Alkalilimnicola ehrlichii MLHE-1: one gene and its partner. The protein of the gene in region 1 interacts with the protein of each later gene in a pairwise test. Links are inferred from orthologs where the notes say so. Each region holds a gene or a part of one and is shown in the gene's direction. Other genes may lie near its edges.

Region 1 (9,472 bases):
ACCTGCCGCTTCCGGCTCAGTCAAGTTCTTCAAGAGGGCCGAAGGCTTTCCCCCGTCGTCGCGAGGGCCGAAGGCCCGTGGCGATCCAGGGCGGTAGACTGCCACGTCGGCTTCGCCTCCTCGCAGTGACGGTGGGGGCGACCTGCCGCTTCCGGCTCAGTCAAGTTCTTCAAGAGGGCCGAAGGCTTTCCCCCGTCGTCGCGAGGGCCGAAGGCCCGTGGCGATCCAGGGCGGTAGACTGCCACGTCGCTTCGCTCCTCGCAGTAACGGTGGGGGCCACTACCACCCCGTCATCGCGAGGAGCGCAGCGACGCGGCGATCCAGACGCCGGCATGGACTGCCACGCCCCTTCGGGGCTCGCAGTGACGGTGGGGATGGGACCGCGCTCGCAGTGACGGTGGGGATGGGACCGCGCTCGCAGTGACGGCGGGGGTGGCCCGCCCCTTGGCTGCACAGTCCAGTTCTTCAAGAGCCGCGCGATGACAGCCCAAGGCCCGCCAACACCATGTTGCCACGGACAAAACCCGCCGGCTGTGGTATAACCTGCCGCGCGAACACCCGACGCACAGACGACTATAAAGACACGCCCCGGAGGACGCCCATGGCTACCATCCGCCAGGATGACTTCATCCAGAGCATCGCCGATGCGCTGCAGTATATCTCCTACTACCACCCCAAGGACTTCATCGACGCCGCCCACGAGGCCTGGGAGCGGGAGGAATCGCCGGCCGCCAAGGATGCCCTGGCGCAGATCCTGATCAACTCGCGCATGTGCGCCGAGGGCCGCCGGCCCATCTGCCAGGATACCGGCATCGTCACGGTGATCCTCAAGATCGGCATGAACGTCCAGTGGGACGCCGAGATGAGTGTGGAGGACATGGTCAACGAGGGCGTGCGCCGGGCCTACAACCTGCCCGACAACAAGCTGCGCGCCTCCATCCTGGCCGACCCGGCCGGCGAGCGGAAGAACACCGGCGACAACACCCCGGCGGTGATCCACATGAGCCTGGTACCGGGGGACACCGTGGACGTGCAGGTGGCGGCCAAGGGGGGCGGCTCCGAGGCCAAGACCAAGTTCGCCATGCTCAACCCCTCCGACTCCATCGTCGACTGGGTACTGGAACAGGTGCCGAAGATGGGCGCCGGCTGGTGCCCGCCGGGCATCCTGGGCATCGGCATCGGCGGTACCGCGGACAAGGCGATGCTGATGGCCAAGGAGGCCTGCATGGAGTCCATCGACATCCACGAGCTGAAGGCCCGCGGCCCACGGAACACCGCCGAGGAACTGCGTCTGGAGCTGTTCGACAAGGTCAACGAGCTGGGCATCGGCGCCCAGGGCCTGGGCGGGCTGACCACGGTGCTGGATATCAAGATCCGCGACTACCCCACCCACGCGGCCAACAAGCCCGTGGCGATGATCCCCAACTGCGCGGCCACCCGCCACGCCCACTTCGTGCTGGACGGCTCCGGGGTGGCGGACCTGCCGGCGCCCAAGCTGGAGGATTGGCCGCAGGTGGCCCGCGAGGGCGGCGGCGACGTCAAGCGGGTCAACCTCGACGAGGTGACCACCGAGGAGGCGCGAAGCTGGAAGCCGGGTGACACCCTGCTGGTCTCCGGCACCATCCTCACCGGCCGCGATGCCGCCCACAAGCGCATGACCGACATGCTGAGCCGGGGAGAAGAGCTGCCGGTGGACCTGAAGGGCAAGTTCATCTACTACGTGGGCCCGGTGGACCCGGTGCGCGACGAGCCCGTGGGCCCGGCCGGCCCCACCACCGCCACCCGGATGGACAAGTTCACCGATCAGATGCTGGCCGAGACCGGCCTGATGGGCATGATCGGCAAGGCCGAGCGCGGCCCCGAGGCGGTGGCGGCCATCCGTAAGCACGGCGCGGTCTACCTGATCGCCGTGGGCGGTGCCGCCTACCTGGTCTCCAAGGCCATCCGCAAGGCCCGGGTGGTGGCCTTCGAGGACCTGGGCATGGAGGCCATCCACGAATTTGAGGTGGAGGACATGCCGGTGACGGTGGCGGTGGACAGCCGTGGCGAATCGGTGCACGAAGCCGGCCCCCGCGAGTGGCAGGCCCGGATCAAGGGCATCCCCGTCACCGAGGCCTGAGTGCGTGCCGCCCGGCACGACCGGGCGGCATCCGCCTTCCCCCTGCGGCCCCGCTCGGAGCCGATGATGGACATTTGCCCTGGATCAAGCTTTCCGGCACTGCTATAGGTGTCATTGACGCTCAGCGCCGATTACAGGGGAATGGCCATGACCGACACACCCTCACCGCCGCGGCCGCCGGAGGAGCTGCCCATGCTGGCGCCGTGCCACGACGTCGCGGCCGACGCCCCCTTGCGCTGGATGCAGCGCGGCTGGGCGGATCTGCGGGCGGCACCCCGCCAGAGCCTGCTCTTCGGGGTGATGACGGTGGTGCTGAGCTACCTGGTCACCGCAGCCACCTGGGTGTACGGCAACATCGGGCTCTACCTCGGTCTGGTCTCCGGGTTCGTGTTCGTGGCACCGTTGTTGGCGCTCACCGTGTACGCCATCAGCCTGCAGCTCGAGCGGGGGCGCCCCCCGTCCCTGCGGCGCAGCCTGCGCAGTGCCGTGCAGTCGCTGCGGGGTGCGATGTTCTTCGCCGTGATCCTGGTGATAGTGCTGCTGGTCTGGGCGCGGGCGGCGAATACCCTGTACATCTTCTTCCCTGACACCGCCGACCCGGCCCTCGCCGATCTAGTGCTCTTTCTGGGCATCGGCAGCGTGGTGGGGGCGCTGTTCAGTCTGGTGGTCTTCGCGGCCAGCGCCTTTTCGCTGCCGATGCTGGTGGAGCGCCGAACCGACGCCATCACCGCGGTGGTGACCAGCGTCAACGCGGTGCTGCGGAACAAGCGGACCATGCTGGTCTGGGCGCTGATGATCGCCGCCTGCGTGGCGGTGGCCATCGTCACCGCCTGGCTGGCCTTTGTGGTGCTGATGCCGCTGCTGGGGCACGCCACCTGGCACGCCTACCGCGAGACCATCGACGCCTCGGAGTGGCCGTTGCTGGAGCAGGAGGCGTAGGGCGGCACCAGGTCAACCGTCACCGCGAGGTTTGGAGCGCCGCGGCGATCCACACACCGGCATGGACTGCCGCGCCCCCTGCGGGGGCTCGCAGTGACGTGGTGGGGGCATTCCACCGTCATCGCGAGGGCCGGAGGCCCGTGGCGATCCAGGGCGGTGGACTGCCGCGTCGCTTCGCTCCTCGCAGTGACGGTGGGGGCGGACTGCCGGCTCAGGCTTCGCCCATCAGGGCCTTTTCCAGGGCTTCCAGCTCCATGCGGGCGGCGTGGAGCACCTCCAGGTCAGCCTCCGGGCCGTCGCCCGGCAATTGCAGCCGGGTGAGTGCCGGGGTGGCGTGCAGGGTCTTCATGGCCGCTTCGTCCCCGGCGTTGGCATCGCAGAAGAGCCGCGCGACGATGACCGCGTCGGCCAGGTCGGCCGGGCCGTCGTGTGCCCGCATGGGATCGGCCATCTGTTCGGGCACCTCGGCCAACGCCTCGTCAAACTCCCAGGCCTCCAACACCTCGCGCCCCACCATGCCGCTCAGGCCTTCGATGACCTCGGCCAACCCCTGGCTGTCGTGGATGCCGGCCCGCTCGGCGAACATCACGATGGGCACGATGCCGATGGAATGGGTCAGGCCGGCGAGCAGGCAGCGGTCGCGGTCGAGACCGGCCGCCGAGCGCTGGGCGATCACGGCGGCGGTCACCGAGGCGCAGACGCTGTGGCGCCAGGTCCGCTTGAGCAGCCGGCGGGCGGAGGGGCTCTGGCGCTCGAAGGGTGCGGACAGGGTCATCGCCAGAGCGAGTTTTTTCACGGTGATGAACCCGAGCATGGCCACCGCCTCACGCAGACTGCTGACCGACCCGGCACTGCGCCGGTAGACGGGGCTGTTGGAGGCCTGGATGACCCGCGCCGCCACGGAAGGATCCAGCCGCACGATGTCGCTCAGCGCCTCCAGGTCCGCCTCTTCCTCGGGCAACGCCTTCAGACGCATGGTGATCTCCGGCATCACCGGCAGTTCCAGGGAGCCGTCGTGCAGGTGGTGCAGGATGCGCTGAAAGAGCCGCATGCCGCTCTCGTCCACCTGGACCTCGCGGACGTCGTAGCCGGCGTTGCGCTCCTCGTCGGCCAGCACATCGAACAGCGGCCGCGGCAGGCGCAGGATGATGCAGTCCCGATCGGCACGGGCCACGGTCTGGCGAGGCCGCCCGTCGAACAACGGCTGGCAGGCGCCATCGTCGTCCCCTTTGATGCGCTCGGCCCCTCCCCCTCTAGAGACAAGCGTGAGCTGGCCTTCCAGCAGGTAGACCAGGTTCCTGTCCTCGTTGGGGGCCTGCAGGGTCTCGCCGCGATGGACGCGGGCCAGTTCCCCTTTCTCCCTGAGGCGGCTCAGACGCTCACCGCTCAGTTCATTGAGCGGCGTCAGCTTGGCGAGGCGGGCTTCATCCGGTATCGCGATCATAGTGAGGGTTACTTCACCGCGGGTACGTGTTTAAGGCGTCATATTGCCACACCTGGCGGCGCTTTTCCGTCAACCGCCGTCGCGGTTTAACTGCCCCGGCCGGGCGCGTATACTGCTCGGTTCATTCTCGAGAAATCAGGTGTAACACCATGCAGGTTGCCAAAGACCGGGTCGTGTCCATCGACTACACCCTTAAAGACACCGAAGGCACGTTGCTGGACTCCTCCGAGGGGCGCGGGCCGCTGGCTTACCTTCACGGCGCGGGCAATATCATCCCGGGCCTGGAACAGGCGCTCGAGGGGCAGAACAGCGGTGATTCGGTGGAAGTGACCATCGAGCCGGGCGATGCCTACGGCGAGCGCGACGACAACCTGATCCAGGATGTCCCCAAGCAGATGTTTGACTCGGTGGAGAAGGTCGAGCCCGGCATGCAGTTCCAGGCCCAGACCCCCAACGGCACGCAGGTAATCACCGTGCGCGAAGTAGGCGACGAGACGGTCAAGGTGGATGCCAACCATCCGCTGGCCGGCGTCACCCTCAACTTCGACGTCAAGGTGATCGACGTCCGTGACGCCTCCAGTGAGGAGGTCGAGAACGGCCAGCCCGACCAGCAGCAGTAAGCGGCCCGGGCACCGCCGATCAATTAGGGGCGCGGCGCGACCAACGCCGCGCCTTTTTTTCGGGCCCGTTCCGGGGCAACCCGCCTTTGTCCTCCGCCCCCCCGTGCTAAGGCTCGCCCGCGCCTATTCAGCCTTCACCGGCCGCGGCGGCGCAGGGCTGCGCTCGATCTCGAAGAGCTTCTGGAAATTGGCCGTGCGCAGGATTTCATCCACCTCCTCCTGACAGTGGCGCAATACCACGCGAGCGCCCTGACCGGAGGCATGCTCGCGGAGCAGCAGCAGCATGCCGAGCGCGGAGCTGTCCATGGATTCCGCCTGACGCAGATCCACCCGGTAGGTCTCCAGGCCGGCGCGGCCCCGGTAGGCCCGACGGAAGGGCTTGTGCAGCCCGAAGTCGAACCGGCCCTGGATCTCGAGCACCAGTTCCTTGCCGTTGCGGGCGGTGTAGGCGTTCACCGACATGGTTAAAGGGCTCCTCCGACAGGGCGGGCCAGGGCCTCGCTCACGGCTCCAGGGTAAAACCGATCTTCAGGGTGACCTGCCAGTGGGCCACGCGACCGTCCTCGATATGGCCCCGGGTCTCGGTGACCTCGAACCAGCGCATGTGGTGGAGGGTGCGGGCCGCCCGTTCAACGGCCTGGTTGACGGCATCCTCCATGCTCTTGCTGGAGGATCCAGTCAGTTCCACGATCTTGTAGACGTGATCGCTCATGGTCAGGCTCCTTGGGCGGAGGCCCCGCCCGCTTGTTGCATCGGTGTCCGGGCGCTGGTCAGCGGATGTAGCGCTGCAGCACCTCCCGGAAGACGTCGGTCCCGGCCCGGCGCAGCCACTCAAAGGCCACCATCTCGCGGGTGACCACCCAGCAGCCGGCCTGGCGCATGCGCGCCAGCGCGGTGTCGCGATCGTGCGGCCGGCGCGAGCCCACCGCCTCGGCCACCACGAACACCTCGCGCCCGGCCTCGCGCAGGCCCAGCGCCGTCTGCAGCACGCAGACGTGGGCCTCAGTGCCCACCAGCACCACCTGGGGCTCGTTCAGCTGGCTGAGCGCCTCGGGCTCGTCCGCCCAGCCGAAGCAGACCTTCTCGTGGATGTGCTCCGCCTCCAACCGCCCCCGCAACAGCGGAATGGTGGGGCCCAGGCCCTCGGGGTACTGCTCGGTGGCATGGACCGGGATCTTGAGGACCGCCGCCACGTCCATCAGCCAGGCCGTACAGTCCACCACCCGTTCGTGGTCGTGGATCTCGGGCACCAGCTGCTGTTGGATATCCACCACCAGTAACGACGATTCCTCTGCTTTCAGACGCATACGGGCTCCCGAGGTTTCTGTCTCATAAATTGACGAACCAGTGTAACTAAACGCTGAGTACACCGTCATCGCGAGCCCCCCTCCCCGCTGCGCGGGCCCGAATCAACGAGGAACGGGGCACCCCCGTCATTGCCAGGGCCGAAGGCTTTCCCCCCGTCATCGCGAGGGCCGAAGGCCCGTGGCGATCCAGGGCTGTAGACTGCCGCGTCGGCTTCGCCTCCTCGCAGTGACGGTGGGGGGGTAGCCCTTCCCGCCGTGACGGTGGGGGCGCCACCCCGTCATCGCGAGGAGCGCAGCGACGTGGCGATCCACACGCCGGCATGGACTGCCGCGCCCCTTCGGGGCTCGCAGTGACGGTGGGGCGGGTCGCCGCTTGCCGTGACGGTGGGGCGGGCCGCCGGCCGCCGTGACGGTGGGGCGGGTCGCCGTGACGGAGTGGGCTTGCCCCAGCGCTTTCGTCACAAAATAGTTGACCTAGTTAGTGAGTATAATCCCCACGCCGAATCTGACACGCGGGGCGGTACGCTCGGCCTCCACTGCACGTGGCCACAGGTGGAGATCATCGGGCACCACCCGGGGGTAGCGATAAGCGGCCTCACCAATGCGGCCGTCCACCACCTCGTCCACCTGTCCCTGCACGGTCAGGCTGCGACCGGGGGCGTAGTCGGCCGTCTCCAGGTACCCCGGGTGCTCGACCAGGAATCGCCCCCGGGGGGGTTGCCCGGTGCGGGGCCGCTGGCTGCGGTCCAGGGGATAGGCGAGCACCTCCAGGCGCGTGCGATCCTCCAGGTTCTCACTGGCGACAATGACCCCGCCCCAGACCACCGGCTGGTCCACGTGGTCGGGGGCATCGGCAGCCAGCCGTTGGGGCGTCAGGTCAGGATCAACCTGAGCGGTGTCGTAGCGGGGGCCGGTGGCACAGGCGGCAAGCGCCAGGGCCAGCAACACCACGAGTAGTGCTCGCGAAACGGTCATGCGCACGGGCTTCACCAATAGGGTCCGTAGAAGGGATGGCGGTAGTAGCGCGGAAAGGGGCCGTACCAGGGGTCATACCAGGGATCGTAGAAGGGGTCCCGGCGGTAGCTGGGGACCGGCTCGCGCTCCGGCCACAGGTGGTAGACCTCGACCCGCACCCACGGGAAGGTGTAGCGGTAATCCCCCACGGCCTGCTCCCGCAGCCCCTCAAAGGTACCCACCACCGTGATCGCACGGCCAGGCGCGTGGATGGCGGGGTCGAGAAAGCCCGGCACACGGGCCAGGAAGCGGCCGGGGCTGTCATCGTCCCGCTCCGCCGGGCGCCCCCCGACCTGCAACCGGCGGGCGACCACCTCCAGCTCGGTGTGATCGGAGCGGTTGCGCACCTCGGCAATCACCCCACCCCAGCGCACCGTGCGCCCGGCATGGGCGTCCGGGTCGGCCCGCGCCTCGGCCAAGTCCGGGGCCTCTGGCGGGGCGCTGCGGATAGGTTCCGGGGCACCGGGCGCGCAGCCCGCCAGCAACAGCACCAACATCAGGGCAATCAGGACCTTCATAGCGCACCTCCGTGGCCCTTGGACCGCCCCGGCACCACTGCGGTTCAGTCCATGGCCAGGCGGTCGATCACGGGCAGACACTCCGGGCCGTGGAAATGCAGGCCCAGGTCCTTGAGGCGACCGCTGGCCAGCCCGTAGATCCAACCATGCACCGACAGCGGCTGCCCCCGCTGCCAGGCCTGTTGTACCACCGTGCTGCGGCAGACATTGCGCACGCTCTGCTGGACGTTCAATTCGCACAGCAGATCCACCTGCCGCTCCTCGGGCAGATCGCGAAACTGCCCTTCATTCAGATGATAGACGTCCTCGATGTGGCGCAACCAGTTGTTGACGAAGCCCACGTACTGGTTGCTCAGCGCCGCCTTCACCCCGCCACAGCCGTAGTGGCCACAGACGATGATGTGCCGCACCTTGAGGACATCCACGGCGTACTGCAGCACACTCAGGCAATTCACATCGGCGTGGGTGACCACATTGGCGATGTTCCGGTGGACGAACAGTTCGCCCGGCGGCATGTCGACGATCTCGCTGGCCGGCACCCGGCTGTCCGAGCAGCCAATCCAGAGGTACTCGGGCTTCTGTTCCCTGGCGAGCCGCTGGAAGAACGCCGGATCCTCCCGCTGCTTGCGCTCGGCCCAGGCCTGGTTGTTGGCCAATAGGTCTTTCAATTCGGGCATGGGGCCTCCTGGTCGGTGAATGGGACGGGACTATCGGCCAAGATACCGCAACCGGCCGGCTTGTGAAGCACCGGCCACCTCCCTCGGCTGGGCCGCCCCCTCAGGCCAGGTGATGGCCGGGCAGGCCTTCCAAGTGCTGGCGCACCTCATCCCAGAGGGCCTCGTAGGCACGGGCCGCCGGGCTGGTGGGGGCGAAGTCGCAGACCGGCCGTTGGTGCAGGCCCATCTGCTCAACCTGGGTGCTGTAGGGGATGGCCGGGCCAAGCAGCCGCTTCATGTTCAATGGCGGCTGCTCCACCAGTTGCCGGTGCATTCCCCTCCGGCGGTCCACCATTGACCAGAAGGGCACCAGCTTGCGCCGCGGAAGCTCGTGCTGTTTGAAAAACGCGCGCAGCTGTGCCCAGGCCCGCAGCGACAACGGTGTCGGCACCAGCGGCACCAGCACCCGGCTGGCGGCACGGAAGACGTTCTCCGACAGGCGGGAGAAGCTGGGCGGGCAGTCGAGCACCGCAAGGGCGTAGCGCTCCGAGAGCGGTTCCAGAAGCTGGTGGAGCCGGTCGTCCCCGCCCTTCTCGTCCAGGTGGAGATCCAGGTGGCGGTAGCGCTCGTCCGCTGGCAGCAGCTGCAGGTTGTCCCAGGCGGTGTCGCACAGCTCGCGGCCGATGGGGCGCTTGCCGCTGAGCAGCTTGCGGGGCTTGCCTTGGAGCCCCTCCTCCACCCCCAGGTACCAGCTCGCCGCTCCCTGCGCGTCCAGGTCCCAGAACACCGTGGGCAGCCCGTCGCGGGCGGCGAGCCAGGCCAGGTTGACGGCGGCGGCGGTCTTGCCGACGCCCC
Region 2 (6,920 bases), 460 kb from region 1 along the record:
TGGTGCGGATGTTCCGAAGTTCATGGGCGCCAAGAAAATGAGCCTTCATCAGACAGGCTTTCAAGAGGTCCTCGCAACGGCGGACCTCTTGGGTCAACTGCCTGAGGCCCTCGTATTGATCGGGGTTCAACCCGAGGAGCTGGAGGATTACGGCGGTAGCCTTCGGGCGAGTGTCAAGGCCCGGGTGCCGGAGGCACTGGCGATTGCGTTGGATTGCCTTCGCGAATGGGGGGTATCGCCCGCGCCGCGCTGCCGGTCCGCCAGGCCGCGGCTGAACGATTCCGCTCTGGATATGGCCCGCTACGAGGCGGATCGGCCGGATGAGGGGGCAGCCTGCCGCTATGGTGATCCGCGTGTTCTGGCCGTTAGGGGGCAAGCCTGATGTGCATTGGCATACCGATGCGGGTATTGGAGTGTCACGGTACCTGGGCGCTCGCAGAAGGTTGCCAGGGTGTGGCTCGGGTGGACCTGATGCTGGTCGGCCCGCAGCCTGTGGGTAGCTGGCTGCTGGTGCATATCGACACGGCACGGGAGGTCATCGACGGGCAGCGCGCCGCAGAGATCGCCACGGCACTGGAGGCGCTTGAGGCAGCGCGTGCCGGTGTAACAGTTGCGGGCCTGTTTCAGGATCTCGAAGGACGTGAGCCGCAACTGCCGGCACACCTCAGGCCGCAGGATGACGGCGACGGAAGTCAACCTGAAAGCGCTCAACGACATAGTGTTGGAGGCAAGATTTATGAGCCAAATCCTGCTGGATCAACTGACTGAGGAGCATGGCCTGCCTCGGGTCAATGAGGCCGGGGTGGAGGAGTGGGCAGAGCAGGCCGGCGAGGCAATGTTGTTGCTGGCCGGAGATCCCGGGCGTGTGCGGGAAAGCGGGGATTTTGCGGTGGTGTTGCCGGAACTCCTGACGGCTATGGGAGGGCGGCTGCAGGCCGCCGTGGTAAGCCAGGATTCGGAAAAGGCTGTCGGGCGGCGTTTCGGTGTGCGCCGGTGGCCAGCCCTGGTGGTGCTGCGTGATGGGGGCTACCTGGGTTGTATCGAGGGTATGAGGGACTGGTTGGTCTTCCTCGAAGAGCTGAATCGATTGCTCGAGGGGCCGGTACGTCGGCCACCGTCGGTGGGTATTCCTGTAAGTGGCGGGGCCTCATCGGCCACCGGTTGCAATTCATAGGAGGCGTTATGTCGAACCAGGATGGGCATGTGGAACACCCCCTCTCCGGCCCCGCGGGCAGCGGCTTTGAGGAGCCAGGGCTGGATTATCTGCCGATGCCAAAAGGGATGGGCACATTCTCCCCGGCGGTGCTCCCCGATCCCGAGGTGCTGAGCGACCGGGAGGGGACCCTGCGTTGCCTGGAAAGCGTGATCGCCGGGGCCCGGCGCTGGCAGCCGGATGAGCGGAACATCCATCTCGATGTATCGACGCTCTCCGACGCGGAACGCAGACTACTGGATGAGGTACTTGGGGATGGCGAGGTCAGCGCACGCCTTCCGGGGCATGGTGTGGTCGCCCAGGAATCGGTGTTTGCCGGTGTCTGGCGGGTTGCGGATGCGGCGGCTGGGAGAGACCGCCTGGAGATCGGGCCGGTGCCGGATTGTTTGCTGAACGCCTTCGCGGAAGCCTCGCCGGCGCCGCGGTTACCGGAGCAGTGGCCGGAAGGTGTAATGAACGCGCCCGGCGTCCTGAGCGAGCTCACGGAACATCTTGATGTTCTATCGAACAACGGGCGCCATGTCATTAATCTCAGCCTACTGCCCTTGACGCCGGAAGACCATGAATGCCTGGACGAGGCGCTGGGTCGTAGTGAGACCGCGGTACTGTCGCGGGGATACGGGAACTGCAGGGTGACCGCCACGATGACTGCCGGAGTCTGGTGGGTGCAGTACTTCAATTCAGTGGACGTCCTCATCCTCAACACCCTTGAGGTCGTGGCTGTGCCGGACGTGGTTTGTGCAGCACCCGAGGATATTGCTGACAGCGCTGATCGAGTGGCTGAAGTATTGGAGGTGACGCGATGACCCCCACCTTCGAGGGCTCCTACTTGGGGGACGCCAGCCGTATCGCCCCAGAGACGCGCATGGAGTGCAAGATCTGCTGGTATGTCTACGATCCGGAGGAAGGCGACCCCGAGTCCCAGGTTGCCGCAGGCACGCCATTCGCCGACCTGCCATCTGACTGGGTCTGTCCCGTCTGTGAGGGGGCACGGGAACAGTTCATGGTGGTTCCGGACGACTTATGAAGGATCCGGCGATGAATCGCGACACGTGGCTGACGCAACAAGTCCGGCTACTGGAAGCGGCATTCCACCGTGTTCAGGCTGAACAAATGGCTGAGATAGCCCTGGCCAATCCGGCACTGACGGTCGAGGCTGTGGGATTCCATCGTTACCAGGGGCGACCGTTCGGGGCACTGCTCAGTCCTTGGTTCCTCAACCTGATCCTTATGCCCGGCGAAGGCGAGGACTGGGAACAACTGCCCGAACGGAGCGAGCAGCATTGGGCCCTGCCGGCGGGCGTTTACTTGTTTCATGTTTGCAGGGCGGCCGGCATCGGCACCTTTCAGGCCTGTTCCATTATGTCGCCCGTTGAGCGGGTGGAGGACCAGGACAGCTTTCGGATGGTAGCGGAGGCGGCCTTGCGCGCGGTATGTCGTCCGTCGGGTCATAGTCGCCGGGCCGTGCTGACGGGCCGTTTCGACGATGAGGGGCGCTGATGTCTTCGGGCGCGGAATTGGTGCTGCAGCTTCATCGGCGGCGCGGTCGGATCAACGAAGTCGTTCTGCAGGGACGGCGTCCACCTTGGGTGGGTGACCTACTGCGGGGTTCGGCCGCCGGCTATGTGCCGGGGCGCATGCGGCTGCTGTTCGGTGTGTGCGGCGAGGCGCAGGCAACCGCTGCGCGCGCGGCGCTGGCGGGTGCGGGCGTGCAGCGCGGTGGGGGGGCGGGTGTCCAAGAGCACCCCGGTGTTCTGCTGGAGTGGATCCGCGAGCACCTTTGGCGGCTGGGGCTGTGTCTGCCTCGACAGTTGCTGAAGGGCACGCCGGCAGGGCTTAGCGAAGCCAACAGGGCCTTGCGGGGGGTAATGTGCGCGGTGGGTGATGACATAAGGGGGCGCGACGCCGCCGTAAACCGGCTGGAGTCTGCCTTGTTCGAAATCGTGGGGACCTCGGTACTGGCCGACAGCGCCGACGTCGATAGCTGGCTGGATTGCTGCGATAGCGAAGTGGCGGCGGCGCTGCGCTGGGTGCGTGATGAGGTGCCGCAGGGCTTTGGTGTGGCTAGTTTGCCGTCGTTGGAGCCGGCTGGTTTACGCGCCGTGGGCGACTGCTTGCAAGGTTCACGCGACCTTGCGGTATGGCCCCTCGACCCGCGAGACGAGGCAGGCGAATCCGGCACGGCCCAGGCTGGGCTACGGGAGACTGGACCCTTCGCCCGCCAGCGGGCGAACCCGGCACTCCAGGGGGTGCTCGCCCGCCATGGCCCGGGAATCCTGCCCCGCCTCTTGGCCGCGGTGCTGGAACTATTGGTTCTGCCCGGCCGCCTGCGCAATGCCCTACGGGCAATAGGCGTTGAACCTGTTTCCGAGGAGGTGGGTCAGGTCACGGGCACCGGCTGTGGCATCGTGGATACGGCCCGCGGTCTTCTGCTGCATTGGGTGCGGTTGCACAGGGGCCAGGTCGCGGATTATGCCGTTGTCGCCCCCACCGAATGGAACTTTCATCCCCGGGGTGTCTTGGTGAGCGGGCTTCGTGAGCGACCAGGCGGAGGCCCGGCGGAGGGGGTCCGGCGGCTTGCGGAACTGGCAGTGCTGGCTCTGAACCCCTGTGTCGGCAGCCGGGTGGAGGTCCACTGATGCATGAGATGTCGCTTTGTGAGGGGATTCTGCAAATCCTGGAGGAAGAGGCGCGTCGTCAGATGTTCAGTCGGGTGCGGACGGTTCGCCTGGAGGTGGGGGAACTGGCCGGGGTGGAGCTCGACGCAATGTATTTCGGTTTTGACGTCGTTTGCCGCGATACGCTTGCGGACGGGGCGCGACTTGAGATTGTTCAACGACCAGGGCAGGCATTCTGTCTCGGATGCGGGGAAAGGGTCGCCGTCAGGCGCCGGTTTGATGCCTGCCCTGATTGTGGCAGCTATCAGTTGCAGGTGATTGGTGGCGATGAACTACGGATCAAGGATCTGGAGGTGGACTGATGTGTACGGTATGCGGTTGCGGGGCTGATGAGACCCGCGTGGACGGTGAAGTGACCCACCACCATGGTCACGACCCAGCCGATGAGCCGCGGGGACATCCTGTTGCTGCCGCGGCTGCCGGGCTTGCGGTGGATGCCCCGAGCGATGGCGCTGACGGTGCTCAAGCGCACCATGCGCACGCACCCGGGATGAGCCCAAGCCGCATGGTGCGCATCGAGCAGGACATCCTCGCCAAGAACAATCGCTATGCAGAGGCCAATCGTCAGCAATTCCGGGACCGGGGCCTTTTCGTACTGAATCTGGTGTCTAGTCCCGGCTCAGGCAAGACCACGCTGCTCACGGCCACGATCCGTGCGTTGCGGGAGCGGTTGCCGGTGGCGGTGATCGAGGGCGATCAGCAGACGGATCATGATGCGGCGCGGATCCGGGCCACCGGTGTGACTGCAGTCCAGGTGAACACCGGCAAGGGCTGCCATTTGGACGGTCACATGGTGGGGCATGCGCTGGAGCGTATCCCGGAGCTGCAGGATGGCGTCCTGATGATCGAGAATGTCGGTAACCTGGTCTGTCCTGCCGCGTTCGATCTCGGAGAGAACCATAAGGTTGCGGTCCTCTCCGTAACTGAGGGGGAGGATAAACCGCTTAAGTATCCTGATATGTTCGATGCGGCGGATCTGCTGCTGCTGAACAAGATTGACCTGCTACCCCACGTTGACTTTAACGTTGAGCGCTGTCTGAGCTATGCGCGACAGGTGAACCCCGACATCCAGATCATGCAAGTCTCGGCCCAAAGCGGTGAAGGGCTTGCGGAGTGGGTTGGTTGGGTTGAGCGTGGTGTGGCTCGCGCCAGCGCAGCTCGCGAGGAAACGGTGGCGACGCTGCGTAATCGGGTGGCGGCGATGGAAGCGGAGTTGCGCCGTCTTCGGGCTGCGGGTGCGGGTCGGTGAGATGAATGCGGTCAGCCGGCATTCGGTGCCCAAGCGTCTGGCAGTCCGCGTATGCGGCCGGGTCCAGGGTGTGGGCTTCCGGCCTTTCGTCAAGTGCCTTGCTGACAGCTGCAACGTTAGTGGTTGGGTCCGCAACGATGCGGGCGGCGTCAGCCTGGAGGTCCAGGGAGGCGGGTCGCAGCTTGCCCGGTTTATGGTGGCTCTGCGAGAGCAGGCACCGCCCCTGGCCCGCATCGAGGCGGTGGTAGAGAACCCCTGCCCTTTGCAGCCCCGGGAGCGTGGGTTTCGTATCCGGCCCAGCAGCGGCGGTGCGGTGGCAACCGAAATCACGCCGGATGCGGCGGTTTGTGATGCCTGTCTCGAAGAGCTGTTCGATCCGGCAGACCGGCGCTACCGTTACCCTTTTATCAACTGCACCCACTGCGGCCCACGGTACACACTCACCTCCGGACTGCCCTACGACCGGGTCCGGACCAGCATGGCCAAATTCCCCCAATGCCCCCGGTGTCTGGCGGAGTATGAGGACGCCGGCGATCGCCGGTACCATGCCCAGCCGAATGCCTGCCCGGAGTGCGGCCCCAGTCTGCAACTACTTGACGGTGACGGACATCCGCTGCCCGTGGGGGACGTACTTGCGGCCACGGTCGACCGGTTGACCAGCGGACAGATCCTCGCGATCAAAGGGTTGGGCGGCTTCCATCTCCTGTGCGATGCCGGAAACCCGGAAGCTGTTGCGCGTCTGCGGACCCGCAAACGGCGGTCCGAGAAGCCCTTCGCCGTCATGGTCCCCGGCATTGAGGCAGCCGAGAGGCTGGTACGACTGGCCCCAGGCGAGCGCCACCTGCTGGCGGGCGTCGACCGTCCAATCCTGCTGGCTGGGAAGCGTCCCACCGTGGATCGGCAACTGCCTGGCGTGGCGCCAGGGATGCCTTGGCTGGGCGTGATGTTGCCGTATACGCCTTTGCATTACCTGCTGTTTCACGAAGCCGCCGGACGCCCGATGGGATTGGCTTGGTTGTCCGGCACCGGGCAGCCGGTGTGGGTCTGTACCTCCGCCAACCCTGGCGGAGAGCCTCTGGTCACGGATAACCAGGACGCTGTGCGCCGTCTTTCTGGCCTGGCGGATGCGCTGCTGGTGCATGACCGGGACATTCTGGTGCGTTGCGACGACAGCGTGGTTCGTCAGGCAGAGGGACGGGCCGTGTACCTTCGCCGTGGCCGGGGGGTCACCCCATCGCCGATCCGATTGCCCCGTGGCGGGCCGCCGGTCCTCGCTACCGGCGGCCATCTGAAGAACACCGTTTGCCTGACACGCGGTGACCAGGCGTACATATCCCAGCACGTTGGGGATCTGGACAACGCCGCTACCTGTCGAGCCTTGGACGACACCGTAGCCCATCTGCAGAGGGTGTTGGCGGTCAGGCCCGACTGCGTCGCCTGTGACCGTCATCCTGATTTTTACAGCAGTGCCCTGGCTGCCCGCTTAGCGGCGGAGTGGGCGATCCCCTTGGTCAGGGTGCAGCACCATCATGCGCATCTGGCCGCAGTGCAGGCCGAGCATGGCCTGGAAGGCCCGATGTTGGGTGCAGCACTGGATGGCGTGGGGTTTGGGGATAACGGCGAGCCCTGGGGGGGCGAACTGCTCGCCCTTGATGGTAGGGGCGGCTTTCGCCGCCTTGGTTTCCTGCGCCCTCTGCCTTTGCCGGGGGGGGACCGGGCTGCCCGGGAACCCTGGCGCATGGCTGCGGCCGCGCTGCACGAGCTCGGTTGGGGCGAGCGG

Evidence for each region.
Region 2: the proteins of MLG_RS12210 (region 1) and hypB interact in binary tests that used the Escherichia coli proteins (3 or more experiments, as listed by UniProt). The link is inferred for Alkalilimnicola ehrlichii MLHE-1 from one-to-one orthologs.

What each region holds. Positions count from the first base shown.
Region 1 is NC_008340.1:2,743,023-2,752,494, forward strand. The notes cover bases 3,659-6,386. They hold MLG_RS12210 (FKBP-type peptidyl-prolyl cis-trans isomerase), read left to right. Parts: upstream 3,659-4,651; coding sequence 4,652-5,122; downstream 5,123-6,386. Other genes in these bases: MLG_RS12205 (HDOD domain-containing protein), read right to left, coding at 3,659-4,502; MLG_RS12215 (STAS domain-containing protein), read right to left, coding at 5,246-5,584; MLG_RS12220 (dodecin), read right to left, coding at 5,625-5,834; MLG_RS12225 (hydrolase), read right to left, coding at 5,893-6,386. Outside these bases: MLG_RS12195 (fumarate hydratase), read left to right, coding at 602-2,119; MLG_RS12200 (DUF2189 domain-containing protein), read left to right, coding at 2,267-3,058; more of MLG_RS12205, read right to left, coding at 3,270-3,658; more of MLG_RS12225, read right to left, coding at 6,387-6,429; MLG_RS12230 (Slp family lipoprotein), read right to left, coding at 6,904-7,404; MLG_RS12235 (Slp family lipoprotein), read right to left, coding at 7,416-7,961; can (carbonate dehydratase), read right to left, coding at 8,006-8,638; MLG_RS12245 (ParA family protein), read right to left, coding at 8,739-9,472. UniProt on the Escherichia coli protein: Folding helper with both chaperone and peptidyl-prolyl cis-trans isomerase (PPIase) activities. Chaperone activity prevents aggregation of unfolded or partially folded proteins and promotes their correct folding.
Region 2 is NC_008340.1:2,290,500-2,297,419, reverse strand. Bases 3,167-6,166 are described here. They hold hypB (hydrogenase nickel incorporation protein HypB), read left to right. Parts: upstream 3,167-4,192; coding sequence 4,193-5,140; downstream 5,141-6,166. Other genes in these bases: hypF (carbamoyltransferase HypF), read left to right, coding at 5,142-6,166; hypA (hydrogenase maturation nickel metallochaperone HypA), read left to right, coding at 3,852-4,193; MLG_RS10265 (nickel-dependent hydrogenase large subunit), read left to right, coding at 3,167-3,852. Outside these bases: MLG_RS10290 (HyaD/HybD family hydrogenase maturation endopeptidase), read left to right, coding at 1-382; MLG_RS15200 (HypC/HybG/HupF family hydrogenase formation chaperone), read left to right, coding at 382-768; MLG_RS10285 (thioredoxin domain-containing protein), read left to right, coding at 737-1,174; MLG_RS10280 (hydrogenase expression/formation protein), read left to right, coding at 1,183-2,019; MLG_RS10275 (rubredoxin), read left to right, coding at 2,016-2,240; [NiFe]-hydrogenase assembly chaperone HybE, read left to right, coding at 2,252-2,713; more of MLG_RS10265, read left to right, coding at 2,713-3,166; more of hypF, read left to right, coding at 6,167-6,920. UniProt on the Escherichia coli protein: Involved in the maturation of [NiFe] hydrogenases. Required for nickel insertion into the metal center of the hydrogenase. Exhibits a low intrinsic GTPase activity, which is essential for nickel insertion.